DNA from 2 places in the Faecalimonas nexilis genome. Region 2 is predicted to be linked to the other one. Evidence: riboswitches for the same ligand, from Rfam matches in the RefSeq annotation. Region 2 holds a riboswitch; the other holds the start of a gene.

Region 1 (15,989 bases), 1.4 Mb from region 2:
ACAGAAAGGCTGCTTTTATGTACAAAGAAGGGACGAGACAAAAAGAAAAGGAGGGCAGAAAGAAGAAAACATTCATCTGAAAAAAAGAGATAGGAGAATGGAAAATGATAAGAAACAGAAAAAAATGGCACAATAAAGTTGTGAGCATTATGCTTGCGATGTTGATGGTTGTCTCTGTAGTTGTTCAATATCCGTTGAACAGTATTGCAGAGAATGTGCAGACAGGCAGTGAAGAATATTTAGGTGTTCAGACAGAGGCAAAGGTCTATGATGATTTTGAGAATGACATCTGGCTGCAATATCAGCAAAAAGAAATGCAGGTTGGGGATACCACAAATTTACGGCCTTGGAGAGTAGAACAGATTATCTCCAATGCAGTTGCAAATGACGTTCAGAGACCGGTATTTCATTTTGAGATCATCAAAGGCGACAGCATTTCGCTGGATACAGAAAGTTCCACTGAAAAAGCAGTTGTGACAGCGGAAAAACCAGGGACGTCAGTAGTGAAGGTAACCTATGATGCAGTTGAATATGGTGGAAAAACATGGGGAGCAATCTCGCCTGTGAACACAGCATATGCGGTATTTACAGTGGGAGAGACAGGGACAGCTACGATTAACTGCAGTGAAAAGCTGCAGAATTGGCGTCATTATGATACCATTTATTATAATGAAGGCGATACGGTTCCGTTTACTTTTGAGGTATCGGCAGACGGCGCTGAATCTTTAAAAGTGACATTGAATGGTTTGGAAATCCAAGGAGATGGAAATACATATACTGCAAACTTAGAAAACCGGAGTAATATCATCGGGATTGAAGCGACAGATGCGGATGGTAATGTAAAATCGCTGTATCGTGTCGTTGATGCAAGATTTATTGAGATCAATGTAGAGAATAAGACGAATCCAGATGCGGCATTAGAGCCTGGTGACACAGCAAATATCAGTTTCCGCGGTGTGACAATGCCAGTGTATAAGCTGGCTACGATTTATAATCCGGTCTGGACATCGAACAGTGCATGGGGAAAATCCGATGCAACATATCTTTCTTACAGCAATGAGACATTAGGCGAGTTTAAAGGTCAGTGTCAACAGTGGGATCTTGCGACGAACAATGATTTTGATGTAACCTTCGAGGAAGCAGGAGAGTATACATTCACAAGTCAAAACGGAATTTTTTCTGAATGGTGGGGAAGTCCTCTCGGAGCAGATATTACTGCAAATGGCTCAGGGGAACCAAACTTAAATGCACCTGTATTGAAAGACTGGTTTTCGACACTGCCAAGCTTTACTGTGTCGGTTAAAAAAGATGTTCCGGTTGAAAACATTACGTTAGATCAGGAAACATTAGAGCTACAGGTTGGAGATGTATCATCTCTGCAGGCTACTGTGACACCGGCGGATGCAACAAATCAGACAGTGGAGTGGAGCAGTGATCATACAGATGTTGTCATAGTAGATCAAGATGGCGTGCTAAATGCAGTGAGCGCAGGAAAAGCTGTTATCACAGCAAAAGCGGGGGAAAAGACAGCAACTTGTGAAGTGACAGTGAAAGAAAAGAGTGAACAGCCGGAAAAAACACCGGTTGGAACAGTGACAGTAAGCATTCAGGATATGATTCCGACACCGGATGGGGAAGACTGGCCGGAAGCAAAAGGTGTGATTTTGAAAAATACGAATGTGTCTATCTATGAAGATGATTCGATGATGGATGCGATCGTGCGTGCGTGCGAAGAAAATGGAATCAAGATTTCTTTGAATGCGTCAAAGACATACATTACGGCTGTGGATGGCCTGGAGGAGTTTGACCGCGGAGCGGCAAGCGGTTGGATGGGAACTTTAAACGGTTGGTTTACAGACAAAGGGTTTGCATCATTTACAGTGGCAGACGGGACATTTGCAGATGGAGATGTCATTACGTTGGAATATACAACGAACTATGGAAGTGATTTGACAGATACAACAGATGTAACAGGAGAACTAAAATCACTTGGAAACAACACAGGGGATTTATCGCCGGAATATAAGCGGGATGTATACAAATATACTTTGACAGTTCCGAAGGATACAACGGAGGTCTCGTTCCGACCGGAGAGCTTTAACAGATATAATAACGTTGCGATTCGTGTGGGGGACAAATCATACCGCTATGGAGACGCCATTCCGGTATCAGAGGGAACTGAAATTAAAATCACATCAACACCGACGAGCTTTATGAGCTTGTTGGGGCTAAAAGATGGAGTTACATATACAATTACGGTAAAATCTTTAGAAGAGCCGGAAAAAACACCGGTTGGGACTGTGACAGTAAGTGTTCAGGACATGGTTTCGACTCCGGAAGGAAAAGACTGGCCGGAAGCAAAAGGTGTGATTTTAGACAATGTAAAAGTGTCTATTTATGAAGACGATACAATGCTTGATGCGATCGAGCGTGCATGTGTGGAAAATAATATCGAAATTTCATTTGATTCGAACAAAACATATGTGACCGGAATTGATGGCTTGGAACAGCTTGAGCGTGGTGAAAAAAGTGGTTGGATGGGAACTTTAAACGGATGGTTCACAGATGAAGGGGCAGGTAACTTTACGGTTGCAAACGGAAAATTTGCAGATGGGGATATCGTTACAATGGAATATTCCCTCGACTATGGAAACGATTTGACAGACACAACGGATGTTACAGGAGAATTAAAATCACTTGGAATTAATACAGGTGAACTTGCTCCACAATACAGCAGAGATGTATATGAATATACATTGACAATTCCGAAAGATACAAAGCAAGTGTCATTTGCACCGGAAAGCTTTAACCGCTATGACAAAATCACAATCCAGTCAAATGGAAACGAATACCGTTATGGAGCAGCGATTCCGGTAGAAGAAGGAACTATTGTAAACATCACTTCGGTTCCGGTAAGCTACACGACACCAGTGGAACCGGATGCAAAAGTGACATATCAGGTGACTGTAAAGAACGAGGACGATTCACAGAATCCAGATCCGGAAAAACCAGACCCACAAGAGCCTGAAAAAGAAGAAATTACACTCACAGATACACAGTATGGAGTGAGTCTTACAGGAAAAGAATTGACAAAAGACATGCAGCTTGTTGTCTCCAAATTGACAAAAGACGATGCGGCGGTAGATGAGATTCGAAAAGCCATTCCGTCAAGCAAAGGAGTATTTGCACTGTATCATGTAGAACTTCGTCAGGATGGAAAAGAAGTTGCGTTATCGGATACAGCGAAGCTGAGTCTTCCGGTCGGTAAAAAATATAATGGAAATACAATGGATGTATTACTATATACCGGCGGAGAAGTGAAGAAACTTAGCGGAACTGTTACAGATGGTTATATTACTGTGAAAGTGACACAATTAGGTGATTTTGGTGTTGTGACGGATATGGCAGGAGACGGAGCAAGTACAACAGACAAATTAAGTTCAGCAGATGGCTCCGGCAACAGCCAGACAGGAACTGTAAAAACCGGTGACAGTGTAAAGATAGAGTACCTGGTATACCTGATTGCAGCATGCGCGGTTGTGATTACTGCAGTTGTTGTAGTCAAAAAGAAAAGACAAGGAAAATAAAAATGAAAAAAAGAAATGTTAGAATAATAGCATTGATGCTTGCTGCGGTGATTGCAGCAGGCAGCCCAATGCCTGTTCGTGCAGCGGATTTTGAAATCGAAGAAGAAGTTATTCTAGGAGGAACCGGGGGAGAATCAACGGCGCTGTATGAAAAAGAGTCGGAGGAGACTCTTTTTCAGGGGACAGTGGAAGTTTCAGAAAATGAAATTGCAGACCAAGATATGCAAGCAAGTCTTGACAAAGCAGCAAATTATCTGAAGACTCATGTGACGAACCCGGTCGTTAACACTTTGGGCGGAGAATGGTCTGTGCTTGCAATGGCAAGGTATGGGAATCTGCCGGAGGAGACAAAAAAGAATTATCTGGCAAATTTGTATCGGACATTGGAGGAAAACCAAGGTGTTCTGGACAAACGAAAATATACAGAATATTCGAGAGTAGTGCTGGCGCTTACGGCAATCGGGGTGGATCCTTCGGATGTCAACGGATATAACATGCTGTATCCGCTTGCAAACTTCAAACAGGTAAACTGGCAGGGAGTCAACGGTACGATTTATGCGTTGCTTGCGCTGGATTCGAAGAACTATGAGATTCCAAAGCTTACAGAAGAAGATTTGGGAAAAGGGCTGGAGCAGACGACAAGGGAAAAGCTGATTCAACAGATACTGGATAAACAGTTGAGTGATGGAGGATGGGCGTTAAGTGGAACGAAGTCTGATCCGGATATGACTGCGATGGCAATTCAGGCGCTTGCTCCATATTATGAGAAAAACAGCGGGGTTGAAACCGCGGTTGAAAAAGCGCTTCAGACATTGAGTACGATGCAGGACGAAAATGGCGGATTTGCAAGTTTTGGAACTGAGAATCTGGAAAGTGCAGCCCAAACTGTAATCGCACTTTCAACATTGAATGTAGAACTTTTATCGGATGAAGCATTTATAAAAAATGGTAAATCTGTATTAGATTATCTCCTGAGCTATCAGTTAAGTGACGGTGCGTTCAAGCATACTCCACAGGAGAATACAGCAGATGCGATGTCTACAGATCAGGGCACGATGGCACTTGTCGCATATAACCGGGCTGTAAACGGAAAAAATACATTATATGATATGACTGATGTGCAAAACGGCGGCGACGAGGAGGAAGAGACTGCGGAAAATATTGCACGTTTTCGGGCAAAACTTGAGGTGCTTCCGGCACAAATCAGAATCAAAGATCAGCAGACAGTGTATGCATTGATCAGCGAATTGGATCAGATGAAAAAGTTTGCAGAAAAAGAGGAATTTCGCGGCCGATTGCAAGAGAAACTAGAGGAAATCTCGGAGCAGATAAAGGTAGTAGAGAGTCTCGATGAACAGATATGGAATGAAATCAATCCACTGGCAGTTACCTTAAAAGATGCTGAAAAAATTGCAGAACTACTGAAAATATACGAGAGTATCCCAAAAGAGAATCTTGAATATGTAGAACACAGAGCGGATTTGCTGCAGGCAGATACAATCGTAAAAAAATTGCAGAATGGAATTTTGGCAAAAGAGATTTTTACAAATGTGAAAGACTCTAGTATCGATTATGTATATGAGACCTGGAATTATACACTCACACTGAGAGGTGCGAACAATTATGAACCTGCGGATATGAAAGCCGGAGTGACAAGCGAAAAGAAAGATGGGAAATACTTTTTTACAACTGAGGAGAGCGGAACACTTCCGGGAAATATCGACCTAAGTATCAAGTGCAGCGGATTTACGAGCAAAGATTATGTGCTTTATAAACAGGAGAATGGAAAGTCTGTTAAAGCAGGAACCGCAACTGTCTTGGGAGGCTATCTCACCTGCAGTATTTCAGAGGGCGGGACTTATTATATTCAAAGTGAGCCGGAGAATGCAGGAACAATCGAGCCTGTGTTTACAGGAACCAAAAATCTTCAGGAAATAGCAGAGCAGGTAAAGGAGACGTCGAATAAAAAGACGACTGCAAAAGCACAGGCGACATCCAAGAAAGATGACAGTAAAACTGTAAAAGCAGAAGTGAAAGACAATGTTGTTGCAAAGTCAGAACTTGCCCGTGTCAAAGATCAGGATAAGAACCTTCAGATGGAAGGAAAAATGACCGATGGAACGACGTACACATTCACATTGAATGGAAAAGATATCAAGGAAGAGAAAGAGATCAATATTGAACTGAAACGTACAAGTCCATATGATGATGAGATCAAACAGCTCTCGGAACATCCGGCTGTGCTGTATTTTGAACAATCAGGAACATTTCCTGGAGTTATACAGGTGGAAGTGCCGGTAGAAAAAGAAGACGGAGAGTATTTACTTTTGTATTATAATCCAAAGGAACAGAAGGCGGAGTATGTGCAGAAGGTGGAAGTAAAAGATGGACAGACAAAATTTCTGATTGAAAAAGGCGGAGCGTATTTCATCGATAAGAGGGCGAGTACAAAGTCACTGAAGGATGATACAAAAGAAAAAGACAATTTTATTGATGCCGATACAGATGAGATTATTCTTCAGGGGACAAAAGAAGAGACGAAATCCTTGTCTGTGCCATATATTGTCGGGGCGCTCATTGCATGCGCAGTGGTTGTATCGGGACTTGGATATTCGTTCACTCTAAAAAAGAGACGTAGAAGGGACAGAGATGGTGATGAAGCATAAAGTGAAAAGGGTCATAGGGCTGCTTTTGATCGCTGTGTTGATGAGCAGTGTAGCGACAGGCTGTGGAAAGACAACGCTTACTAATACAGTGCAGAATGAAAATAAGCAGAAGGATTCAGATGCATGGATGGAGGATGATGCCTCCGGTCAAAAGGATACGGATAAAAGTGAGACTTCTAAGGAAGAAGAATACTATGACGTAGACAAGATACAAGGCGGGGAAGTTGACTATTCCAAATATGAGGAGAAAAAATCATCCAGAGCAGCAAGCGGAAATAGCAACAGCAATGTTACATACAGCGATGGGACCGGAAGTGGACAGGATCAATATCAGACAAATCCTGTTCCGGAAGGAATGCAAAATCCGGTGGAACCAGGAGAAATCACAATTGACAAAAGCAAGAAACAGACCTGCTATCTCACCATTTCCTGTGCAACGATTCTTGACAATATGGAAAATCTGACAGAAGGGAAAGAAAAACTGATCCCTTCTGACGGAGTGATCTATGCGACAAGAAAAGTGACGTTTTATGAAGGAGAGAGTGTCTTTGATGTCCTTCTCCGTGAAACGAAAAATAACCGTGTGCATATGGAATATTCCTTCAATCCGCTGTTCAACAGTAATTATATAGAAGCGATCAATAATCTGTATGAGTTTGACTGCGGCCAGAATTCCGGCTGGATGTACAATGTCAATGGGTGGTATCCAAACTATGGCTGCAGCAGATATATAGTTCAGGAAGGAGATGAAATCCAGTGGAATTATACCTGTGATTTGGGAAGAGATCTGGGGACAAGCTGGATGGATCAAAATGGGGAAAGATAACTTTGGTACGTATCATCCGATAATTAATTTTGTTTATTTTGTATTTGTGATAGGGTGCTCCATGTTTTTGAGGCACCCTGTTTTTCTAGGGATTTCCTGTGTGAGTGGTTTTATTTACTATATTTATCTTAAAGGAAAGAAAGCATTCAAAACAGCTCTATGGCTCATGATTCCTGTATTCTTGATCTCAGCACTTGTAAATCCTCTTTTTAATCATGAGGGAGTGACACTTTTGTTCTACTTTCGAACGGGCAATCCCCTGACGTTAGAATCCATTGTATATGGACTGGCGTCCGGTGTGATGCTTGTGTCGGTATTAAACTGGTTTTCCTGCTATCAGGTCATTATGACCTCGGATAAATTCATTTATCTGTTTGGGAAACTAATTCCGGCGATGTCATTGATTTTATCTATGGTGCTTCGCTTTGTTCCGAAGTTTAAAAATCAGATTGAAAAAGTGTCCGATGCGCAGAAGTGTATTGGGAGAGATGTGACAAATGGAAATACACTTGCAAAGGCAAAATACGGCATGAAAATTCTTTCAATCATGACGACGTGGGCATTGGAAAATTCAGTGGAGACAGCAGATTCCATGAAGTCGAGAGGATATGGACTGCGTGGCAGAACTAATTTTTCCATCTATCGTTTTGATACGAGAGACAAAAGGATATTTTCGGTGATGGCTGTAGCAGGCCTGATTGTGCTTGGCGGAATTGTAACAAAAAAAGTATATTTTTTATATTTCCCGATGATGGAGGGAAATCCGTTAAACTGGGAAACACTTTTGATCTATGTCATTTATGGGGGAATGTGTATGCTTCCTATGGTGATTAATATTGTGGAGGATATAAAATGGCACTATTTGAAATCAGAAATCTGACATTTACTTACCCAGAGGCAAAGACACCGGCTTTGCAGGAGGTGAATGTTGCAATTGAACAGGGAGAATTTATTGTCATCTGTGGAAAATCTGGCTGCGGAAAGACGACATTGCTTCGGCATTTTAAAACTGCACTGACACCATATGGGACAAGAAGTGGAGAAATTCGATTTTTGGGGGACGCTTTGGAGCAGGTATCTGTCAGAACACAGGCAAGTGAGATCGGATATGTTCTTCAGAGTCCGGACAATCAGATTGTGACAGATAAAGTGTGGCATGAAATGGCATTTGGACTTGAGAATCTCGGATATGATCAACAGACGATTCGGCTTCGAGTAGCTGAGATGGCGAGCTTTTTTGGCATTCAGAACTGGTTTGCGAAAAATGTGGAGGAACTGTCGGGAGGACAGAAACAACTTTTAAATCTGGCTTCTGTGATGGCAATGCAGCCGAAGGTGCTTGTGCTTGATGAGCCGACTTCACAGCTTGACCCGATTGCGGCGAGTGAATTCCTTGCAACGATACGGAAAATTAATCTGGAACTTGGGACGACGGTGATCATCATCGAGCACCGTTTGGAAGAAGTGTTTCCGATGGCAGATAAAGTGCTTGTTCTGGAGGAGGGACGACAAATCTTGTATGATGAGCCAAGGCAGGTAGGAAAGGCGCTTGCCGGAAATGATCTGTTTCTTGCAATGCCAAGTCCGGTACAGATTTATGATGGAACGGGACAGGTCGGAACATGCCCTTTGACGGTCTGCGAGGGGAGAAACTGGCTGAAGGCACATTTTGAAAAAGAGCAATCTGGATTCTGTGAGACAGAGAACGAAAAGAGTACAAAAGGAAAAGATGAGGTTGTCATCGAGGCAAAGGAAGTGTGGTTCCGATACGAAAAAGAGATGCCGGATGTCGTGAAAGATCTGTCCCTGCAGGTAAAAAAGGGCGAACTTTTCTGCATGTTAGGCGGAAATGGAACTGGGAAAAGTACGACATTATCACTTTTATCCGGAATTCGAAGACCTTATCGAGGGAAAATCCTGCTGAAAGGAAAGGATATTCGCAAGCGAAAGGAAAAAGAATTGTTTCATGGTTTGATAGGGGTGCTTCCGCAGAACCCGCAAAGTCTTTTTGTGGGAAACACAGTCCGTGAGGACTTGTGGGAAATGTTTTCTGGATTTCATATCCAGCGAAAAAAGGAATATGAAAAGCAAATGGAGCGTGTGATTGAAGATACACAAATCGGTCATCTGCTTGATATGCATCCGTACGACCTAAGCGGCGGCGAGCAGCAAAGGGCGGCTCTGGCAAAGGTGCTTCTCCTGGAACCTGAGATTTTGCTTTTGGATGAGCCGACAAAAGGTCTTGATGGTTTTTACAAACAAAAACTTGCGGATATTTTTGAGCGTCTGAAAAAGAGAGGTGTCACAATTCTGATGGTGTCGCATGACATTGAATTTTGTGCTTCTTATGGAGATACGTGTGCAATGTTTTTTGATGGAAGTGTTATAACTTCGCAAAGTGCAAAAGCATTTTTTGTCGGAAATAGTTTTTATACAACAGCGGCAAACCGGATGGCGAGACAGTTATATCCGGATGCAGTAACAGTAAAGGAAGTGATAGAAGCATGCAGCAAAAACAGGCGACAGGAGTAGATACAAAGGCGATGCTGCCGATTTTTTCTTGTGGATTTATGGTTGTTGCTGAACTGTTTCTGCCGTGGTTTTCCATGCCGGTCTTGAAATACTCAAAACTTCAGACTTCATATACGTTGTGGAATGTGTCAGAATGTGTGGATAATATACAGAAAAGTATCCGTGGAGGAGGAAAACTTTCCATGGAACTGTTGACGGCGGAGGAAATAAAAACGATTGGGCAGTGGAGTATTGCCTTGCAGGTCTTTGCAATTATTTTGACAGTTCTCCTGATTGGTGCTGCGATTGCAGCATATAGGTGGAAGAAAAAAAGTGTAGTATATATTCGTCTCACCTTTTTGGTAGCGGCAATTTTGCCGGCACTGGCATTTGCGGCAAACATGCAGGGAAACCTGTTTCTAAATGAAAAGATTGGACGAGAGAGTCATTTTATCAATTTGACGATACACAGCTATCTTCAGCTGACAGCATTTCCATATGCACAGTTGATTCTTGCTTTAGTGATGATTGCAGCGGTCGGAAAGCTTTTGGATACGCAGTTTGAGTATGAGGCGATCATGTATATACAGAGAAGTGTGCGTGAGGATAAAAAAATCGGAAAGCGAACCAAAGTCTCCATTTTTTTGATTTTGTTTGCGATTCCGTGTTTGATTTTTTTCGGAATCTTTTTCCTGAATGACAGAAGCGCATCTTTCATTGCTTTGTGTATTATTGGGCTTGCAATGATACCGTTTTGCATGATTTTTGAAGATCGGAAACCACAGGCAAGGGAAGTGCTTTTGATTGCGGTTATGGCTGCGATTGCAGTTGTTGGGCGTATGGCATTTTTTATGCTGCCACAGTTTAAGCCGGTGACAGCCATAGTGATCATAACCGGAATCAGTCTCGGCGCAGAAGCAGGTTTTTTGACAGGTGCGGTTGCGGGATTTGTCTCTAATTTCTTTTTCGGTCAGGGACCGTGGACACCTTGGCAAATGTTTGCGTTTGGCATTATTGGGTTTCTTGCAGGCTTATTGTTCCGTGGAAAACGGGAAAAATATAAGAAAAGCAAGTTGATTTTATGCCTGTATGGGGGAATTGCGACACTTGTAATCTATGGCTTTTTGATGGATACGTCTTCCATTACTATGTTTGGCACCGGATTTTCGTGGAAGGCGCTTGCGGCAATGTATGCAAGTGGTCTGCCGTTTAATATCGTGCATGGGATTTCCACAATGGTGTTCCTGTTCTTTCTGGCGGGACCGATGGATCGAAAATTAGAGCGCATCAAGAAAAAATATGGAATTTTATAAGGAAATAGTTCAGAACCTTCCGTTTTGAGAAACAAACACTTGGCGGTTTTTTTGATTTGCGTTATAATCGTACTATCAAAGTAGGATGAAATCACATTTACAGGAGATGATACAGATGATAAAAGTACAGGAATACAGAGGACATATCCGCAATTGGGAAGAGCTCTGTGAGCGGCTTGGGATTTCTCTTTTGCTGCCGCGCAAAGAACGGGAAGAAGAGATTTTGGTGAAAGCATATGAGACATGGGGATATGAGATGGCAGATCACATGCACGGCATGTTTGCATTTGCCTTGTGGGATGAGGAGAACAATCAGTTGTTCTGTCTGAGAGACCCGTTTGGAACAAAACCGTTTTACTATTATGAGACAGAAGATGGGACACTTCTTTATGGCACAACAATCCGAAAGATCATGGAGCAGCCGGGATTCAAAAAAGAATTGAATGAGGAGATGCTTCAACTATATTTGAGCCTGACATATGTTGCGGGTGAGAATACGTTTTTCCGCGGATTAAAAAAATTGATGCCGGGACGGTACTTGATCTGGAAAGATGGAGTATTGAAGATTGAGCGCTACTGGAGTCCGCAGTTTCATCCAGATGAAAGTAAATCATTGGAAGACTGGGCAGATGAGATCCATACGACACTTCAGGAAATCATGCCGGAAGTGAAGGCAAAGGATGAGACAGTAGAATCGTTCTTATCCGGCGGCGTGGATTCTTCCTACGTGCTTGCAATGTCTGAGGCGAAAGTAGCAGATTGCTGTGGATATGAGGAAGAGAGATTTGACGAATCAAGGATGGCAGAAGAGACAGCAAACCTTCTTGGACGAACATTTTCCAGACGCGTTATCACGCCGGAGGAGTATTTTGAGACAGTACCTTATGTCATGTACAATATGGAGCAGCCACTTGGGGATGCGTCAGCAATTGTTTTTGCAATCGGATGTAAAGCGACAGCAGAGCATACGAAGATCTGCTACTCAGGTGAAGGAGCAGATGAGTTCTTTGGAGGATATAATATGTATCGCAATGCAGAGCGATACGGTGAGAATCTGAAGGATTTTTATGTTGGAAACACGAACATCATGAAAGAAGATGAGAAACAAAAGATTTTGAAGCATTATGATCCAGATGTGCTGCCGATTGAAGTTGCGGCTCCGATTTATGAAGAGATGGAAGGGTTAGACCCACTTTCGAAAATGTCCAATGTCGATATTCAGATTTGGCTGGAAGGAGATATTTACCTTAATGTCGATAAGATGAGCGAGGCGGCGGGATTGGAGATCCGTATGCCACTGACAGACCGGAGAATTTTTGATATTGCATCGAGAATGCCGTCTAAATATAAAGTCAATGATGAACAGAACAAGGTGGCATTTCGTACTGCAGCCGCGAAGGTTCTTCCTGAGGAGATTGCTTTCCGTAAGAAACTTGGATTTATTGTGCCGATTCGAATTTGGATGGCAGATGATCGTTACAATCAAGATGTGCGTGCGAAGTTCCAAAGTGAGATGGCAGAGAAATTCTTCAATGTGGACGAGATTAACGCAATTTTTGATGAGTATGTAAATGGAAACTCTGACAATTGGAGAAAAGTGTGGACAATTTATACCTTCCTTGTATGGTATGAGGAATATTTTGTGAAACGCTGATAAAGCGTTAATTTTCAGGGAGATAAGTAATTATCTCTCTGTTTTTGTGTATTTAAGAATGCGTACTACACATTTTTGTATAGAAGAAGTTAAATATCCGTAAATGGGTGTAAGAATACATAAAAAAAGACCGGCACCAATGTGCCAGCCTGAGAAAGGAGAAAAATATATGTAAACGTTTTAAAACGTAATTGTTAGGCGAAGTCCAACAGCCATAAATAAGGTTTTAAATACAACCGTTGTCTTCTTTTATTTGATAAGTTTATTATAAAGGATATTTGTGAGTAAAATATGTCGAAAGAAGAAAAGAATTATGAAATTTCTAAAGAAAATCCTAAGGGATTCTTTCTCACTGGTTAATAAATATTCCGATAAGTTAACCGACCTTCAATTGTGCATAGCGATTCTGTTTGCTATGATATAAATAAGCAAAGGCCCTTGCAAATAAAAAATGGAGGATGAGGATTTATGCAAATTGGAACGGTAATCAGAAAGTATCGAAAAGAAAAGAATATGACACAGGAAGAGATGGCATCTTATCTCGGCGTGACAGCACCTGCGGTGAATAAGTGGGAGAATGGAGTTTCCCAAACAAAAGGATATTAAGAAATAACCTGTGTTTACCTGCTTGCAAATTATTGTATTTGGATAAACGAGAAAAAAACTTTTTATTGACAGATATAATATCAGATATTATAATTGTCCGTAATTGAATAACTATCTTCAGGGCAGGGTGTAATTCCCTACCGGTGGTATAGCCCACGAGCCGAAAGGCATGATTTGGTGAAATTCCAAAGCCGACAGTATAGTCTGGATGAAAGAAGATGAAAGTAAGTTTATGCTTTTTTTGCGTGCTCTGGAATGATTTTATATTGTTTCAGAGCATTTTCTTTAATCGCATAAATCCTCTTTTGCATGTCTTGGATAGATTTTATTCAAGGCATGTATTTTTTTGGAGGTGTAAAAATGAGCGATACAGAATACATGAAATTAGCAATAAAACTGGCAAAAAAAGGTGCTGGCTATGTCAATCCTAATCCTATGGTTGGGGCAGTAATTGTAAAAGATAATCGAATTATAGGACAGGGATACCATGAAATCTTTGGTGGATTGCATGCAGAGAGAAATGCATTAAAAAATTGTAGGGAGTCACCTGTAGGAGCAACACTTTATGTAACACTTGAACCATGCTGTCACTATGGTAAGACACCACCTTGCACAGAAGCAATTATTAAAAGTGGCATTACAAGAGTAGTCGTCGGAACTTTAGACTGTAATCCTATTGTGTCTGGAAAAGGTGTAAAGGTACTTGAGGAAAACAACATTCAAGTTGTGATAGGAATTTTAGAAATGGAGTGTCAACAGTTAATCAAAGTTTTTAGAAAATATGTTACAAGGCATATTCCTTATGTTTTTATGAAATATGCAATGACAATGGACGGGAAAATAGCAACTTATACAAATCAATCAAAATGGATAAGTGGCGAAAAAGCGAGAAAACAAGTACATCAATTCAGGCATAAGGTTACTGCGATCATGGTAGGAGTGAATACAGTTATTCAAGATGACCCTTTACTGACATGCCGATTAGAAAACGGGGAAAATCCTATTCGTATCGTATGTGATACAGATTTAAGAACACCCATTACATCAAAAATTATCAAAACAGCGAATGACATTAAAACATATATCGCTACTTCTTCTATTGATGAAAGTAAGATTGCTCTTTACAGAAAATGTGGTTGTGAAATTATTTATACGAAGAAAAAAGGTAATCATATTGACTTAATGAATTTAATGCAATGTTTAGGAAATATGCAGATAGACAGTCTACTTTTAGAGGGTGGAAGTGCAATGAATTGGAGTGCTCTTGAGCAACAGATTGTTGATGAGGTGCAAATTTATATAGCACCTAAAATATTTGGTGGGAGTGCAAAAAGCCCTGTAAGTGGTCAAGGTGTTGCTTTTCCTAATGACGCCATTATGCTTAAACCATATGCTTTTTCTCAAGTGGGAAATGATTATTTCATAGAAAGCGAAGTGATTTATCCATGTTTACAGGAATAATAGAAGAAATCGGTAAAGTAGAAAGAATACAGAAAGATACTTGTAACTGTAAACTATCCATTAAAGCTTCAAAAATATTAGAGGATATACATTTAGGCGACAGCATAGCAGTCAATGGTATCTGCCTTACAGTTACTTGTTTCACTCGACAATCTTTTACAGTTGATGTGATGAATGAAACATGGAACAGAACGGCTCTTAGCCTGTTAAGACATGGAAGCCTTGTGAATTTAGAAAGAGCTATGCCTATGAATGGCAGGTTGGGCGGTCACATTGTTACGGGGCATATTGATGGGACAGGCAGAATATCGTCTGTGCGTAGAGACAAAAATGCGGTGTGGTATCAAATCAATACGCAAAGAGAAATCTTAAATCTAATTGTTGAAAAAGGTTCGATTGCTATTGACGGTATTAGTCTTACTGTCGCAAAAGTATCGAAAGCAGATTTTTCGGTATCCGTTATCCCTCATACTTTGGAGCAAACAATTCTCAAGAATAAACAAGTCGGGGATATGGTAAACCTTGAAAATGATATATTAGGGAAATATGTGCAGAAACTCATAGACAACAGCAATGAAACAGAGTTGTCGAAAGAGTTGTTATGCCGATACGGATTTTAGCAGAAAGGATAAAGGAATTATGAAATATCAAAAAATAAAAGAGGCATTGCAGGCGTTACAAGAGGGAAAACTTGTTTTGGTTATGGACGATAAAGAGAGAGAAAATGAGGGGGATTTAATTTGTTCGGCACAATTTGCGACAACAGAAAATGTTAATTTTATGGCGACTTATGCAAAAGGCTTAATCTGTATGCCTATGAGTGAAAGTCTGGCTAACAGGCTCATGCTTTCCCCTATGGTTGAAGATAATACAGATAACCATGAAACTGCCTTTACAGTTTCTATTGATTATAAGGATACTACAACAGGTATTTCTGCCGAAGAAAGAGGATTAACGGCTCGTATGTGTGTGACTGAGAATGTAAATCCCTTTGACTTTCGTAGACCGGGGCACATGTTTCCTCTGATTGCAAAGAACGGAGGTGCTTTGGAAAGAAATGGACATACAGAAGCAACGGTTGACCTATTGAGGTTGGCTGGCTTAAAAGAATGTGGCTTATGTTGCGAAATTATGAATGAAAACGGGAAAATGATGAGAACACCTGATTTAATTCAGTTTTCTCAAACACACCATATACCTACCCTCACAATTAAAGAATTACAGGAATACAGAAAAGTATATGATTTGCTTGTAGAATGTGTTTCGGTTGTAGAAATGCCTACAAAATATGGGAATTTCAAAGCACATTGTTATATCAATAAATTGAATGGAGAACATCATGTTGCATTGGTTATGGGAGATTTG
Region 2 (15,989 bases):
CAGAAAGCAGCTTTTAAAGGTGGCAAAATTGGGGCCGAAAGCGTTTGAGCAGTGTGCCGGATTTATGAGAATTCAGGGTGGAAAAAATCCGCTTGACGCGACAAGTGTGCATCCGGAAAGTTACGAGGCGGCAGAAAAACTGCTAGAAAAACAAGGGTTTACAACAAAAGATATCACAGGAGGAAATTTGCAGGGACTTTCCAAATCAATTAAAGATTATAAAAAACTTGCAGAAGAACTCGGCATCGGAGAAATTACGCTGCGCGACATTGTAAAAGAATTGGAAAAACCGGGACGTGACCCGCGTGATGAGATGCCAAAACCGATTTTAAGAACTGATGTCCTGGAGATGAAAGATCTGACAGAAGGCATGATTTTAAAAGGAACCGTCCGAAATGTCATCGACTTTGGAGTATTTGTGGACATCGGAGTGCATCAGGATGGTCTTGTACACATCTCGCAGATTACAGACAAAAAATTTATCAAGCATCCATTGGAAGTGGTAAGTGTCGGAGATATTGTAGATGTAAAAGTGATGAGTGTGGATGTGAAGAAAAAACGAATTCAGTTGACGATGAAAGGAATATAAAAATGTTCTCGTATGAAACCATTCAGCTTTTTAATGACTTAGAGCTGGTCATTTACAATTACATTATGAAAAACAGTAGTCAGGTACAGTACATGACAATTCGGGAATTAGCAGACGCGGTTCACGTCAGCACTTCATCGATTATGCGATTCTGCAAGAAAGCAGGATGTGATGGATATGCGGAATTTCGGGTGAAATTTAAATTGTACTTGGAGAGCAGAAAGGAAATTCAGCCACAGAATGATTTGAGTGAGCTGCTGCATTATTTTCAGGGTGTTCATACGAGTGCATTTGAGGAGCAGATTTCCAGAGCGGTTGATATGGTCAGAGGAGCGCAGCAGGTAATTCTCATCGGAGTTGGTTCATCAGGAACACTTGCCAGATATGGCGCCAGGTATTTTTCAAATGTGGGAAAATTCAGTCAGTATATTGATGATCCGTACTATCCAATTTCCAGAGACACGTATATTGACACGGTTGTGATTGCGCTATCAGAGTCGGGTGAGACCAGACAGACAATCGAGATGACAGAAAGTTTCAAACGTCATCAGTGTAAGATTTTAAGTATCACAAACAAGGATTCTTCCACATTGTCTAAAATTTCGGACATGAATCTGTCTTATTTTGTGACAGAGAGATTTGTGGAAGGGCGGTACAATGTGACATCACAGGTTCCGGTACTGTTTCTGATGGAAACGATTGCGAGAAGACTCTAGTGTGCTGTATCATTCATATTTCGCATAATGACTTGCCTGAATTCCACTCTACTGCGTTGTCGTCAATCGACGATGCCACCGCATCGCCTCACTCCGCCGCCTTGCAGACTGAAAATTCATTCTGTGTCATTATGCTGAAAGTGAATGAGACAGAACACTAGTATATCAAGATGGCACAAGATGTGCCGGATTTGTAACAAATTTCAAAACAGCATACATGTACCCAAACAAGGGGAAAGAGCAGACAGCCTTTTGGCTGTCTGTTATACTAAATGCAGAAAATAAAAAAGGAGAGAGAAGGCTATGGCAATTGATTATTCCATTACGGCAAAAGAAATTGTAAAAGAACTTGGCGGTGACGAGAATATTGTAAACGTCACACACTGTGCAACAAGACTTCGTTTTATTTTAAAAGACGAATCGGTTGTAGACGGAGCAAAAGTAGCAAAAATTCCGGGTGTCATTACGACTGTACAGGCAGGAGGTCAATATCAGATTGTCATTGGCAATCATGTGTCGGATGCATATGCTTTTGTGATGAAATTGGTGCACGTAGAATCCGGAGAGATTCAGGATACAGGAAAGAAAGCAGGAGTTGTGAGCCGGATCATCGATGTCATTTCCAGCATTTTTGCCCCATTTTTATATACATTGGCGGCATGTGGTATCTTGCAGGGGATTCTTGGTGTATTAGTAGCTCTGAATTGGATTGACACAACAGGTGGAACGTATCAGATTTTGAATTTTGTTTCATGGACGGCATTTACGTTTTTACCTGTATTGATTGCAGTGACGGCTTCGAAAAAATTTAATGTGAATGTATTTATTGCGGTTGTAATTGCATGTGCACTTGTGTCACCGGATTATATTGCAATGGTAAATGCAGGGGATCCAGTTAAGTTTTTGGGTATACCGGTACAGCTTCTCAGCTATACATCTTCGGTGATTCCGATTATTCTGGCAATCTGGATTGCATCTTATGTTCAGAAATTTTTTGATAAAGTACTTCCGATTGTGGTGCGAAATTTGTTTACACCAATGTTTACCATTGCGATTATGGTTCCTCTTACTCTGTTGGTGTTCGGTCCGGTTGGAAATACAATCGGCGGAGCAATCGGAGATATCTACAATACACTTTATGGCTTGAGCCCGATTGTTGCCGGTGTGGTAGTCGGAGGACTTTGGGAAGTGCTTGTAATCTTTGGTGTGCATTGGGGAATCACTCCGGTTACGGTAGGAAATTATGCAAATCTAGGATATGATACTTTCACAGGACTTCAGGCATCGGCAGTATTTTCACAGGCTGGCGCAGCACTTGGAGTATTCTTAAAAACGAAAGACAAAGAGATGAAAGGAGTTTCCCTCTCAGCGGCGATCACAGGACTTTTTGGTATCACAGAACCTGCGATTTACGGTGTCAATTTAAGACTGAAAAAACCGATGATCTGTGGATGTATCGCAGGTGCGATCGGCGGAGGAATCGGCGGAGCATTTCAGGCGGTATCCTGGAGCTATAACATGCCGGGAATCGCAACACTGCCGGCATATTTTAAAGCAGGACATATGACACAATTTATCGGATTGGTGATTTCTATCTTAGTGTCATTTGTACTGGGGGCACTGCTGACATATCTTGTTGGATTTAAAGAAGAGATTACAGAGTTAAACGAGAATGAGCCAGAGACAAAGCTGACAGAAGGAACAGTGGAAGTGGCAAGCCCGGTGAGTGGAAAAGTAATTCCTGTCTCAAAAGTTAACGATGAGGCATTTGCATCGGAAATGATGGGAAAGGGTGTTGGAATCATTCCAAATGATGGAAAAGTTTATGCACCGTTTGATGGAACAATATCCGCTTTATTTGACACAAATCATGCAGTTGGGTTAACAGGTGAAAATGGTCTGGAAACATTGATTCATATAGGGATTGACACTGTAAAATTAGATGGAAAAGGGTTCAAAGTCCACACAAAGACAGATGCATCAGTGAAAAAAGGTGATTTATTAGTGGAATTTGACAAAGAATTGTTGGAAAAAGAAGGTTTTGATACTACAGTAATTTTTATTGTTGTGAATATGGATCAGGTCAAAGACATGAAGATAGAGGACGAGAAAACAGTAAAAGCGTTGGAGTCTGTGATGGAAGTGACATGTTAGGAGGAGACAAATGCAAAAATTATCAGAAGATTTTCTTTGGGGCGGCGCAGTTGCTGCCCATCAGGTAGAAGGTGGCTGGAATAAAGGCGGAAAAGGAGTCAGCATCGCAGATGTGCTGACAGCGGGAGCGCATGGAGTGGATCGTAAAATTACAGACGGAGTGTTGGAAGGGCATTACTATCCGAACCATGAAGCGGTTGATTTTTACGGACATTATAAAGAAGATATCAAATTATTTGCAGAGATGGGATTCAAATGTTTCCGTACTTCGATTGCATGGACACGTATTTTCCCAAATGGGGACGATGAGTGTGCCAATGAAGAAGGACTTCGATTTTACGATGACTTGTTCGATGAATTGCTCAAATATAATATTGAACCGGTCGTGACACTGTCTCATTTTGAGATGCCGTATCATCTTGTAAAAGCATACGGTGGTTGGAAAAACCGGAAAGTAATTGATTTCTTTGTCAAATATGCAGAGACTGTAATGAAACGTTACCGGGACAAGGTAAAATACTGGATGACATTCAATGAGATTAACAACCAGAAAAATTATAAGTATCCGCTGTTTGGGTATACTTGTTCCGGTGTGATTTTCGAGCAGGAGGAAAATCCGGAAGAGTGCATGTATCAGGTGGTGCATCATGAACTGGTGGCAAGTGCGTTGGTAGTGAAAAAAGGACATGAGATCAATCCAAATTTTCAAATTGGATGTATGCTTGCATGCGTTCCAATTTATCCGTATTCCTGCAATCCAAAAGACATGATGTACTCTGTGGAAGCAATGCATGACCGATACCTGTTTGGAGACGTGCATGTGCGCGGGGCATATCCGTCTTACGCTTTGAAAGAATGGGAGAGAAAAGGATTCCGAATCAAGATGGAAGAGGGAGATTTGGAAATTTTACGTCAGGGTACTGTGGATTATATTGGTTTGAGCTATTATATGACAAATGCGGTGAAGGCAGATCATGTTGCGGAAGGCAATGGAGTTGACGGTTTCCCTGGAAGTGTTCCGAATCCATATGTAAAAATGTCGGACTGGGGATGGCAGATTGATCCAATCGGGCTTCGATATGCACTGAATTTACTATACGAACGCTATCAGAAACCATTGTTTATCGTGGAAAATGGATTTGGAGCAATTGATAAAATAGAAGAGGATGGCACGATTCAGGATGATTATCGAATTGCATATCTGAAAGCGCACATTGAGGAGATGGGAAAAGCAGTGTCACTTGATGGTGTGGAATTGATGGGATACACCCCTTGGGGCTGCATTGACTGTGTTTCTTTCACGACAGGAGAGATGAAAAAACGATATGGATTCATCTATGTTGACAAAGACAATGAAGGAAACGGTACATTAGAGAGAAGAAAGAAGAAATCCTTTGAATGGTATAAACAGGTAATCCAAAGCAATGGAGAAATACTGTAAGCAAGAAAAAAGATGGGGAATTTACCCATCTTTTTTCTTGCTGTCTCTATAGGGCTCTGATAAAATATAAGCAGAAAAACAGTACAAAAGAGGGATGAAGATGGAGAGGCATAAAACAAGAGGTATCCGAAAACGAAGGGCAGAAAAAAGGAAACAAAAGATCCGAAAGCTGTTTTTTGCAGCAGTTTTAGTGCCTTTCATTTTGCTGGCTGTTTTTGCAATCATATTTTTTCAGAAGAGACAAAATGAAAAGTTACTGAGACTTGAAGATGCTAAAAAACAGGAAACATTAAAACAAGAACAGCTAGAAAATGGCAAACAGGAAGTGGAAGAACTTTATCAATCCTATTTGGCAGAAAGAGAAGAGGCAGTGCCGGCGGCAGTAGAAGAAATGCAGTCCTTTTCGGACTGGTTTTTTGAAACTTATCCGGAAAAAGCAAAAAAGGAAGTGCTGGAACTTGCATCGGACGGAAAATTAACAAAAGAATCCGTTTATCATGCTGCAGGGGAGAGCATGCATGTTGCCTATGATCGTTATAAAGGTTATTTGAATGATGCGGAGACCGCAAAACAATATGGAATTTATGAGCGGGATGGGAAAAAAGAAGAACAGGCAGAAGTGACGATTGCCGGAGATCTGTGTTTTGCAGAAGATGGATTTGTGCTGGATCATTATGATGAAGTCAATGATTTGGCACAATGTATTTCCCCAAAATTGTTGGAGATTACAAATGCAAGTGATATTTTTTATGTGAACCATGAATATGCGATCAGTGACCGTGGTGCGTCGCTTGCAGGGAAATATTATACATTTCGGGCACATCCAAAACGTATGGAATTGTTGAAAGAGATGGGGACTGATCTTGTTGCGCTTTCTAACAATCATGTATACGATTATGGTGAAGATGCATTTCAGGATACGATGAAGCTTTTAAAACAGGCAGATATTCCATATGTTGGCGGAGGATCAAACCTGGAAGAAGCAAAAAAGCCGGTATATTTTATTGGAATGGAATTAAGATCGGGTTTGTCGGAGCGTCGAATGCGGAAAAAATTCGCTATACACCACAGGCGGGAGAAGACAGTTCCGGAATTCTGCTTGCATATGATACGACAGCGTACAATCAGGTGATTTCAGATGCAGCAAAACAATGTGATTATCTGATTGCATATATTCATTGGGGGACAGAAGATACAAATGATTTTAATGACGTGCAGCAGCAGATGGGGAGAGAATTCCTGAATTCCGGAGCAGATATTGTTGTGGGCGGTCATCCACATGTCCTGCAAGGAATGGAATATGTAGATGGAAAACCGATTGTATATAGTCTTGGAGATTTTTGGTTTAATGGTGAGACAAAATATACCGGATTATTAAAGCTTCAGATAGACATAGACGGATTGCGGGAAATGTCTTTTGTACCGGCGCTTCAGACAGGATATACAACGCAGTATCTTGATGCAGAAGAAGAACAGATGGAATTATTTGGATTTTTAGAAAATTTGTCTCCGAATGTAGAGATAGATCAAACAGGAGTGATTCGGGAAAAATGATAATGCTTCCGTAAAAAATACTTGAATAACGGCTTATATTGGCATATAATATACGAGAAGTAAATAAGGATTCTTCGGGGCAGGGTGTAATTCCCTACCGGCGGTTACAGTCCGCGACCCATGAAAATGGCTGAACTGGTGGAATTCCAGTACCGACAGTAAAGTCTGGATGTGAGAAGAAGGTGTGTGCAATATATCACAACGATAATAGATGCCCTGAATTTTTTGATTCAGGGCATTTTTGCATGCGCGAAAGAAGAATTCCTTTTGTAAAGAAAAGGAGAGAAAAAAATGAGTACAACAACAATGACAGAAACAAGAGAAAAATCAAAGGAAAGAATTGGAGTGCGCGGTGTCGTGCAGATCGGTATGCTGTCTGCAATTGCGATTATTTTGATGCAGTTTGAAGTACCGCTTCCATTTGCGCCTCCGTTTTACAAAATCGATTTCAGTGAAATTCCGGTGCTGATTGGCTGTTTTGTAATGGGACCATTGGCAGGAGCGATCGTGGAACTGATTAAAGTAATTCTCAATGTGGTGATCAGCGGTACTACAACAGGGGGAGTTGGTGATATAGCGAACTTCTTAATAGGATGTGCAATGTGTGTGCCGGCAGGGATGATTTATAAAAAATATCATACGAGAAAGAGTGCACTTGCGGGAATGGCAGTAGGAACCGTATTTATGACGGTGATCGGGTGTATTCTGAATGCATATGTGCTGCTTCCGGTATACGCAAAAGCATTCGAGATGCCAATCGATGCGTTGGTCGCGATGGGAACAGCTGTGAACCACTCAATTACAAGTCTTTCTACGTTTGTGATTTTTGCAGTAGCTCCGTTTAATTTGCTGAAAGGGGTACTTGTATCTTTCATTGTGTTCCTAATTTATAAGAAAATCAGTCCGATTTTTAAAATGAACAAGTAAGTTGTAACCATGAAAATGCTGTGCTATAATTTTATAGCACAGCATTATTCGTGTGAAATATCAATTTAGATGGAGGAAACACATGTCTGTAAAATTTGAAGTGAAGATGACGGATAAGATCATGTATGATTTTCTGCTGTATCATACGTATACACATATGAGTGGTTTGCTGGGAGCAATGATTGGAGTGCTTGCCCTTGGGATGGGAATCAATTATATGCTGTCGGGAGATTCTATGGCGGCGATGCCGGCATTTATATTAGCGGCACTGTTCTTGGTGGTGACGCCGGTTTCCCTGAAAGGAAAGGCAAAGACACAGGTACAAAGAACGAAGATGTTTCAAAAGCCATTAGAATATGAATTGTCAGAAGAAGGCGTAACGGTAAGACAAGGGGAACTGGAAGTGACCAACAAATGGGAGGATTTTTCCAAGGCGGTCAGCACGAACCGTGCGGTGATTTTATATGTGACAAGGATGCGGGCGCTGATTTTCCCGAGAGAGTCTATGGAAGAGCAGTATGAGGCGGCGGTGAAGATGATTTCTACACATATGCCGCCTAAGAATGTAAAAATCAGACATATTGCAGGATAAAGAGAGGATTTTGAAATGATAATAGAGACAAGAAGTGCACAAGAGACTTATGAACTTGGACTCAAGATCGGAAAAGAAGCAAAAAAGGGCCAAGTTTATACAATGGTAGGAGACCTTGGAGTGGGAAAAACTGTATTTACGCAGGGGATGGCTCATGGACTTGGGATAAAAGAACCAATCAGCAGTCCGACATTTACCATTGTGCAGGTATATGATGATGGCAGAATGCCGTTTTATCATTTCGATGTGTATCGAATTGGTGATATCACAGAGATGGATGAGATCGGTTATGAAGACTATATTTATGGAGAAGGCGTCTCATTGATTGAGTGGGCAAATTTAATTGAAGAGATTCTACCGAAAGAACGGATCGAGATTCAGATTGAAAAAGATTTGGAACAGGGATTCGATTATAGAAAAATTACAATAGAAGAGAGGACGGCGTAGATATGCGGATATTGGCATTGGATAGTTCTGGTTTGGTTGCAACTGTCGCAATCGTGGAAGAAGAACAGATTTTGGCGGAGTATACAGTGAATTATAAAAAGACACATTCACAGACGTTACTTCCGATGTTGGATGAGATTGTCAAAATGACAGAGTTTGACCTGAACACATTGGATGCGATTGCGGTGGCAGGAGGACCTGGATCATTTACCGGACTTCGTATTGGTTCCGCAACTGCAAAAGGACTTGGTCTGGCATTGAACAAACCATTGATCCATATTCCGACAGTGGACGGATTGGCGTACAATTTATATGGAAATTCCGGACTGCTCTGTCCGATTATGGACGCAAGGCGAAATCAGGTATATACAGGATTATATCGTTTTGAAGGGGAACAGTTTGAAATTGTAGAAGAACAGATGGCAATTTCGCTGGAAGAATTAATAGGAAAATTAAATGCATATGGAGAAAAAGTGACATTTCTGGGGGATGGTGTTCCGGTTTATCAAACACAATTAAAAGAAGGACTTCAAACGGAATATCATTTTGCACCGGCACATAAAAACCGTCAAAGTGCGGCAGCAGTAGGAGCGCTCGCAATGCAATACTTAAAAGAAGGAAAGACGGAGACCGCAATGGAGCACCAGCCGGATTATCTGCGCCTGTCTCAGGCAGAAAGGGAGCGGGCAGAAAAAAATGCAAAGCTTTCGTAATATGAAAAAGCAGGATGCAGAGGCGGTTGCATTACTGGAAACATTGAATTTTTCAGATGCATGGAGCAGGCAAAGTCTTTTAGAGACGTATGAACAAAGACAGTCCTTTATCACAGTCGCAGAAGAAGATGGAGACATCATAGGGTACTGTATTATCTATTTTGTGATGGATGAAGGGGAAATTGCGCGAATTGCAGTGCACCCAAAAGAACAGCGCAGAGGGGTAGGGTGGCAATTGCTGGACTACACTTGTGAGACCTGTCGAGAGAAAAAAATTGGGCGTTTGATGTTAGATGTGCGGGAAAGTAATATGCCGGCGCGGAAATTTTATGAACACTATGGATTCACCAAAGATGGTGTCCGAAAAAACTTCTATGAAAAACCAGAAGAAGATGCCATTTTGATGAGTAGACAAATTGGATAGAGATTGACAGTTCAGGCAGCAGTTCCCACTAGGAATTACGATTTGCAATCGCTATAATAAAGACGTAGCAGACAGATGAAATGAGATTCGTTCACAGGAGGAATTTGTATGCGTCAGTATAACATTCAGGAGACAAAAGAAGTAACAAAAATTATTTGTAATAAATGTGGGAAAGAAATTGCTGTAGAAAACGGAATGGCAAAAGAAGATACGCTTTCTGTGCAGAAACGGTGGGGGTATTTTTCGGAAAAGGACAATGAAGTGCATGCGTTTGATTTGTGTGAGGCGTGCTATGACGAACTGATTTCGAATTTTCGAATTCCGATAGAAATAGAGTAGAGATAGGAGAATCAGATGTTAGATGTTTGTTTATTGGGAAGCGGTGGGATGATGCCGCTTCCATATCGGTGGCTTACGTCATTGATGACAAGATTTAATGGAAGCAGTCTTTTGATTGACTGTGGGGAGGGCACTCAGATTGCCATAAAAGAAAAGGGATGGAGTTTTAAACCAATCGATGTGATTTGTTTTACACATTATCACGGCGATCATATCAGCGGGCTTCCGGGGCTTTTGCTTACAATGGGAAATGCAGACCGGAAAGAGCCGTTGACCCTTATCGGGCCGAAAGGATTGGAACGGGTTGTGACAGCGCTGCGTGTCATCGCGCCAGAGCTTCCTTTTGAGATTAAATTTATAGAGATTACACAGCCGGAGCAGACATTCGAATTGAATGGCTACCGGCTAAAAGCATTTCGGGTGAATCATAATGTGGTGTGTTATGGGTATACGATAGAGATTGACAGAGCTGGAAAATTTGATTTGGAGAGAGCGCTTTCGCAGGAGATTCCAAAACAATATTGGAAACATTTGCAAAAAGGAGAGACAATCGAGTCAGATGGAAAAACATATACGCCTGAGATGGTGCTTGGAGCACCTAGAAAAGGCTTGAAATTGACTTATTGTACCGATACAAGACCGACAAATTCTATTCGAGAGAATGCGAAAGGATCGGATCTGTTTATCTGTGAAGGAATGTATGGAGAAAAAGAAAAAGCGGCAAAAGCTATAGAATATAAACATATGACTTTTTATGAGGCGGCAACACTTGCAAAAGAAGCGGAGGTGGAGGAGATGTGGCTGACACATTACAGCCCGTCTTTGACGAAACCGGAAGAATACATGGAAGATGTGAGAGCAATCTTCCCAAATGCAAAAGCAGGAAAGGATAGAATGTCTGTGGAATTGGCGTTTGAGGAAGAATAGTTGGCAAAGATAGGTAAAGAGGATGAAAATATGGTAGAACAAAAAGATGTTATGATATTAGCAATTGAAAGTTCATGTGATGAGACGGCGGCATCTGTTGTAAAAAATGGAAGAGAAGTCCTTTCGAATGTAATCTCTTCACAAATTGAACTGCACAAATTATACGGGGGAGTTGTCCCGGAAATTGCATCGCGTAAGCATATTGAAAAAATTAACCAGGTGATCGAGGAAGCATTATCAGAAGCAAAGGTGACTTTGGATGATATAGATGCGATTGGAGTGACCTATGGACCAGGGCTTGTGGGGGCGCTTCTTGTCGGTGTGGCAGAAGCGAAGGCGATTGCCTACGCAAAAAATCTTCCACTTGTGGGTGTGCACCATATAGAAGGACATATTTCAGCAAACTTCATTGAAAATAAAGAGTTAGAGCCACCGTTTGTCTGTCTTGTTGTGTCGGGCGGGCATACACACCTTGTATGTGTAAAAGACTATGGAAAATATGAAATTATTGGACGTACGAGAGATGATGCGGCAGGAGAGGCGTTTGATAAAGTGGCACGTGCCATTGGACTTGGTTATCCTGGGGGACCCAAGATTGATAAGTTGTCCAAAGAAGGGAATCCAGACGCAATTGTATTTCCAAAGGCTCACATCAATGATGCGCCATACGATTTTAGTTTCAGCGGAGTCAAGTCAGCGGTACTGAACTATATCAATGGATGCAAGATGAAAGGTGAGGACTATAATCGGGCGGATATTGCGGCATCTTTCCAAAAAGCAGTGACAGATGTATTGGTGGAAAATGCAATGCGGGCAGTGAAAGAATATGGTACCTCTAAGTTTGCAATTGCGGGGGGAGTTGCCTCTAACAGTACACTACGAGCGGCCATGAAAAAAGCATGCGAAGAGCGAAATGTAGAATTTTACTATCCTTCTCCGATATTTTGCACGGATAATGCGGCGATGATAGGTGTGGCTGCGTATTATGAATATTTAAATGGAACAAGACATGGCTGGGATTTGAATGCAGTTCCAAATTTAAAATTAGGAGAGCGTTAGTATGCAAAAGAAAAAATGTACGGCAATAGTTCTGGCGGCAGGGCAGGGACGTCGTATGGGAACAAAAACACAAAAACAATATTTAGAAATTATCGGCAAACCGGTGCTATGCTATTCTTTGGAAGTTTTTCAAGAATCAGAGATTATAGATGAGATTATTTTGGTGGTAGGAAAAGGGCAAGAAACATACTGCAAAAAGGAAATTGTTGAGAAATATCAGATTCAAAAGGTGAAGAAAATTGTAACCGGAGGAGAAGAGCGTTATCACTCCGTATGGAACGGGCTGAAAGAAGTATACAAAGATGGGTACGTATTTATACATGATGGAGCCAGACCATTTATTGATCAGGAGATGATCAGGCGTGTATATGAAGAAGTTGTGCAACATAAAGCATGTGTAGCAGGTATGCCAGTAAAAGATACGATTAAAATTGTAGATACATCAGAATTTGCGGAAGAGACACCAGACAGAAGCAGAGTATGGCTTGTACAGACTCCTCAGGCATTTGAGAACAACTTGATAAAAAATGCGTATAAAATATTGGTTGAGAAAGAAGAATATTCAGTGACAGATGATGCCATGGTAGTAGAAAAAATACTTGGTAAAAAAGTGAAATTAGTGCGCGGCTCTTATGAAAATATTAAAATTACAACACCGGAAGACCTTGATATTGCTGGAGTTTTTGCGAAAATACAAAAAAAATAAAAAAGTTTTAAAAAAGTGTTGACAGTACTCGCTTACTATGCTAGAATACATCTTGTCGTTAGCGAGTACGACAAACAAAAACAATAAAATATATGCAGAGGTATCGAAGTGGTCATAACGAGGCGGTCTTGAAAACCGTTTGTCCGAGAGGGCGCGTGGGTTCGAATCCCACCCTCTGCGTTTGAGAAAAACCACCAACCAAAATGATTCGGTGGTTTTCTTATGCCGAAGTTGGCTGGGAGAAGTACCCAAGTGGCTGAAGGGGCTCCCCTGGAAAGGGAGTAGATCGTTAATAGCGGTGCGAGGGTTCAAATCCCTCCTTCTCCGTTTGTTTTCTGGAAATGTGAAATGCTGATATAAAAACTTGAAAAAAGTCGAAAAAAGGTGTTGACAAACAAAAAGAAAACATGGTATTATATCTGAGCACTTGATTGAGCGATAAAAACAGAAAAAATAAAAGTTCAAAAAAGTGAAAAAAGTTGTTGACAAGCGAAAAGAGATGTGGTAATCTAATATAGCTGTCGCAAGACAACAAAAACAAAGAACATTGATAATTAAACAACAGATGACAAGATAACCCTGAAAGATTCTTAAAAGAGAAAAATTCAGAACAGACATGAAAATGTCAACCTAAAACAGTAAAGGGAAAGATAGCTAGCAGTTATCTAAACCGGAACAAACACTTTTAACGAGAGTTTGATCCTGGCTCAGGATGAACGCTGGCGGCGTGCTTAACACATGCAAGTCGAACGAAGCGCTTAAATGGATTTCTTCGGATTGAAGTTTTTGTGACTGAGTGGCGGACGGGTGAGTAACGCGTGGGTAACCTGCCTCATACAGGGGGATAACAGTTAGAAATGACTGCTAATACCGCATAAGCGCACAGTGCTGCGTGGCACAGTGTGAAAAACTCCGGTGGTATGAGATGGACCCGCGTCTGATTAGCTAGTTGGTGGGGTAACGGCCTACCAAGGCGACGATCAGTAGCCGGCCTGAGAGGGTGAACGGCCACATTGGGACTGAGACACGGCCCAAACTCCTACGGGAGGCAGCAGTGGGGAATATTGCACAATGGGGGAAACCCTGATGCAGCGACGCCGCGTGAGCGAAGAAGTATTTCGGTATGTAAAGCTCTATCAGCAGGGAAGAAAATGACGGTACCTGACTAAGAAGCACCGGCTAAATACGTGCCAGCAGCCGCGGTAATACGTATGGTGCAAGCGTTATCCGGATTTACTGGGTGTAAAGGGAGCGTAGACGGTTGTGTAAGTCTGATGTGAAAGCCCGGGGCTCAACCCCGGGACTGCATTGGAAACTATGTAACTAGAGTGTCGGAGAGGTAAGCGGAATTCCTAGTGTAGCGGTGAAATGCGTAGATATTAGGAGGAACACCAGTGGCGAAGGCGGCTTACTGGACGATCACTGACGTTGAGGCTCGAAAGCGTGGGGAGCAAACAGGATTAGATACCCTGGTAGTCCACGCCGTAAACGATGACTACTAGGTGTCGGGGAGCAAAGCTCTTCGGTGCCGCAGCAAACGCAATAAGTAGTCCACCTGGGGAGTACGTTCGCAAGAATGAAACTCAAAGGAATTGACGGGGACCCGCACAAGCGGTGGAGCATGTGGTTTAATTCGAAGCAACGCGAAGAACCTTACCTGGTCTTGACATCCCGGTGACCGGCAAGTAATGTTGCCTTTCCTTCGGGACACCGGTGACAGGTGGTGCATGGTTGTCGTCAGCTCGTGTCGTGAGATGTTGGGTTAAGTCCCGCAACGAGCGCAACCCCTATCTTCAGTAGCCAGCATTTAAGGTGGGCACTCTGGAGAGACTGCCAGGGATAACCTGGAGGAAGGTGGGGATGACGTCAAATCATCATGCCCCTTATGACCAGGGCTACACACGTGCTACAATGGCGTAAACAAAGGGAAGCGAACCTGTGAGGGGAAGCAAATCTCAAAAATAACGTCTCAGTTCGGATTGTAGTCTGCAACTCGACTACATGAAGCTGGAATCGCTAGTAATCGCGAATCAGCATGTCGCGGTGAATACGTTCCCGGGTCTTGTACACACCGCCCGTCACACCATGGGAGTCAGTAACGCCCGAAGTCAGTGACCCAACCGTAAGGAGGGAGCTGCCGAAGGTGGGACCGATAACTGGGGTGAAGTCGTAACAAGGTAGCCGTATCGGAAGGTGCGGCTGGATCACCTCCTTTCTAGGGAAGAAGTAAGGGATTGAAAGAAATCTGTTGTTTAGTTATGAGTGTTCTGAAAAGAGGAAGTTCTTCGAACTAAGGCTCGAAAGGACCTCGCCAAGAACGAAGAACAAAGTTTTGTTCTAAGCTCGTGAGAAACCTCGCTAAGAACCAACTTTTCGGTGGCGATACGCCCAGGGGAAACACCCGTACCCATCCCGAACACGATGGTTAAGACCTGGGAGGCCGATGGTACTGCACTGGAGACGGTGTGGGAGAGTAGGTGGCTGCCGAATCTACAAAGAAGGGCTTATAGCTCAGCCGGTTAGAGCGCACGCCTGATAAGCGTGAGGTCGGTGGTTCGAGTCCACTTAAGCCCAGGTCTTTAAGTATGAGGCTGAGGAAGTAAGGTCCACTTAAGCCCATCGATAAAGTAAATATTGAAACATACCATTTGGGGGTATAGCTCAGTTGGGAGAGCGCCTGCCTTGCAAGCAGGAGGTCACGAGTTCGAATCTCGTTATCTCCATTCGATAATTGGAAACACAGAAGAATTGTTGTGGACGATTATCAAATGTACCTTGAAAATCGCATACAAGAAACGAAATGATAAGAAAAATATCAAGACATCCGAGGTAATTGTTAAAACTAATAATTAACTCATTCGAACACAACGAATTAAAAAAATGACCTATTACCAACGCACATCACGCTAGGTGTGTGTAGCAGACATCCATTCCCGTGGATGGAAGCAGTTGGTTATGCTAGAAAGAGCGTATGGTGGATGCCTTGGCACTAAGAGCCGATGAAAGACGTGATAAGCTGCGAAAAGCTTCGGGGAGGAGCAAATATCCTACGATCCGGAGATATCTGAATGGGGAAACCCGGCGGAGCAACCCTCCGTCATCTTAACGCGAATCCATAACGTTAAGAAGGGAACCCGGTGAACTGAAACATCTAAGTAGCCGGAGGAAGAGAAAGAAACATCGATTCTGTGAGTAGCGGCGAGCGAAAGCGGAAGAGCCCAAACCGACCTGCGTGCAGGTCGGGGTTCGGACTGCAAAATTGACGAGCGAGTCTAATGGAAAGGTTTTGGGAAAGCCTGCCAGAGAGGGTGAAAGCCCCGTACATGAAAGACGAGTGAGCATGGCAGTATCCAGAGTACCACGAGACACGAGAAACCTTGTGGGAATGAGCGGGGACCACC

What was found. Region 2 has a riboswitch for FMN ahead of AC6I5B_RS03960 (ECF transporter S component). Riboswitches for the same ligand answer to the same signal wherever they lie in the genome.
Region 1: linked by a shared signal. The riboswitch ahead of ribD (bifunctional diaminohydroxyphosphoribosylaminopyrimidine deaminase/5-amino-6-(5-phosphoribosylamino)uracil reductase RibD) and the one ahead of AC6I5B_RS03960 (ECF transporter S component) in region 2 are both predicted to bind FMN.

Annotation. Positions count from the first base shown of each region.
Region 1 covers NZ_AP029189.1:3,122,994-3,138,982, reverse strand. The annotation lists gene AC6I5B_RS15640 (DUF4430 domain-containing protein) at 105-3,587, shown strand; gene AC6I5B_RS15635 (prenyltransferase/squalene oxidase repeat-containing protein) at 3,590-6,253, shown strand; gene AC6I5B_RS15630 (DUF4430 domain-containing protein) at 6,237-7,079, shown strand; gene AC6I5B_RS15625 (energy-coupling factor transporter transmembrane component T) at 7,180-7,959, shown strand; gene AC6I5B_RS15620 (ABC transporter ATP-binding protein) at 7,932-9,611, shown strand; gene AC6I5B_RS15615 (ECF transporter S component) at 9,584-10,903, shown strand; gene asnB (asparagine synthase (glutamine-hydrolyzing)) at 11,019-12,557, shown strand; partial or broken gene AC6I5B_RS15605 (helix-turn-helix domain-containing protein) at 13,026-13,145, shown strand; FMN riboswitch at 13,273-13,387, shown strand; gene ribD (bifunctional diaminohydroxyphosphoribosylaminopyrimidine deaminase/5-amino-6-(5-phosphoribosylamino)uracil reductase RibD) at 13,524-14,624, shown strand; gene ribE (riboflavin synthase) at 14,609-15,244, shown strand; gene AC6I5B_RS15590 (bifunctional 3,4-dihydroxy-2-butanone-4-phosphate synthase/GTP cyclohydrolase II) at 15,264-15,989, shown strand, end outside.
Region 2 covers NZ_AP029189.1:814,252-830,240, forward strand. The annotation lists gene AC6I5B_RS03935 (Tex family protein) at 1-589, shown strand, start outside; gene AC6I5B_RS03940 (MurR/RpiR family transcriptional regulator) at 592-1,305, shown strand; gene AC6I5B_RS03945 (beta-glucoside-specific PTS transporter subunit IIABC) at 1,609-3,459, shown strand; gene AC6I5B_RS03950 (6-phospho-beta-glucosidase) at 3,470-4,900, shown strand; partial or broken gene AC6I5B_RS03955 (CapA family protein) at 5,415-6,454, shown strand; FMN riboswitch at 6,521-6,639, shown strand; gene AC6I5B_RS03960 (ECF transporter S component) at 6,746-7,381, shown strand; gene AC6I5B_RS03965 (YcxB family protein) at 7,464-7,973, shown strand; gene tsaE (tRNA (adenosine(37)-N6)-threonylcarbamoyltransferase complex ATPase subunit type 1 TsaE) at 7,989-8,420, shown strand; gene tsaB (tRNA (adenosine(37)-N6)-threonylcarbamoyltransferase complex dimerization subunit type 1 TsaB) at 8,423-9,133, shown strand; gene rimI (ribosomal protein S18-alanine N-acetyltransferase) at 9,117-9,557, shown strand; gene AC6I5B_RS03985 (hypothetical protein) at 9,666-9,896, shown strand; gene AC6I5B_RS03990 (ribonuclease Z) at 9,912-10,823, shown strand; gene tsaD (tRNA (adenosine(37)-N6)-threonylcarbamoyltransferase complex transferase subunit TsaD) at 10,854-11,882, shown strand; gene ispD (2-C-methyl-D-erythritol 4-phosphate cytidylyltransferase) at 11,884-12,588, shown strand; tRNA gene AC6I5B_RS04005 (tRNA-Ser) at 12,683-12,768, shown strand; tRNA gene AC6I5B_RS04010 (tRNA-Ser) at 12,827-12,915, shown strand; rRNA gene AC6I5B_RS04015 (16S ribosomal RNA) at 13,273-14,803, shown strand; rRNA gene rrf (5S ribosomal RNA) at 14,961-15,078, shown strand; tRNA gene AC6I5B_RS04025 (tRNA-Ile) at 15,089-15,162, shown strand; tRNA gene AC6I5B_RS04030 (tRNA-Ala) at 15,239-15,311, shown strand; rRNA gene AC6I5B_RS04035 (23S ribosomal RNA) at 15,540-15,989, shown strand, end outside.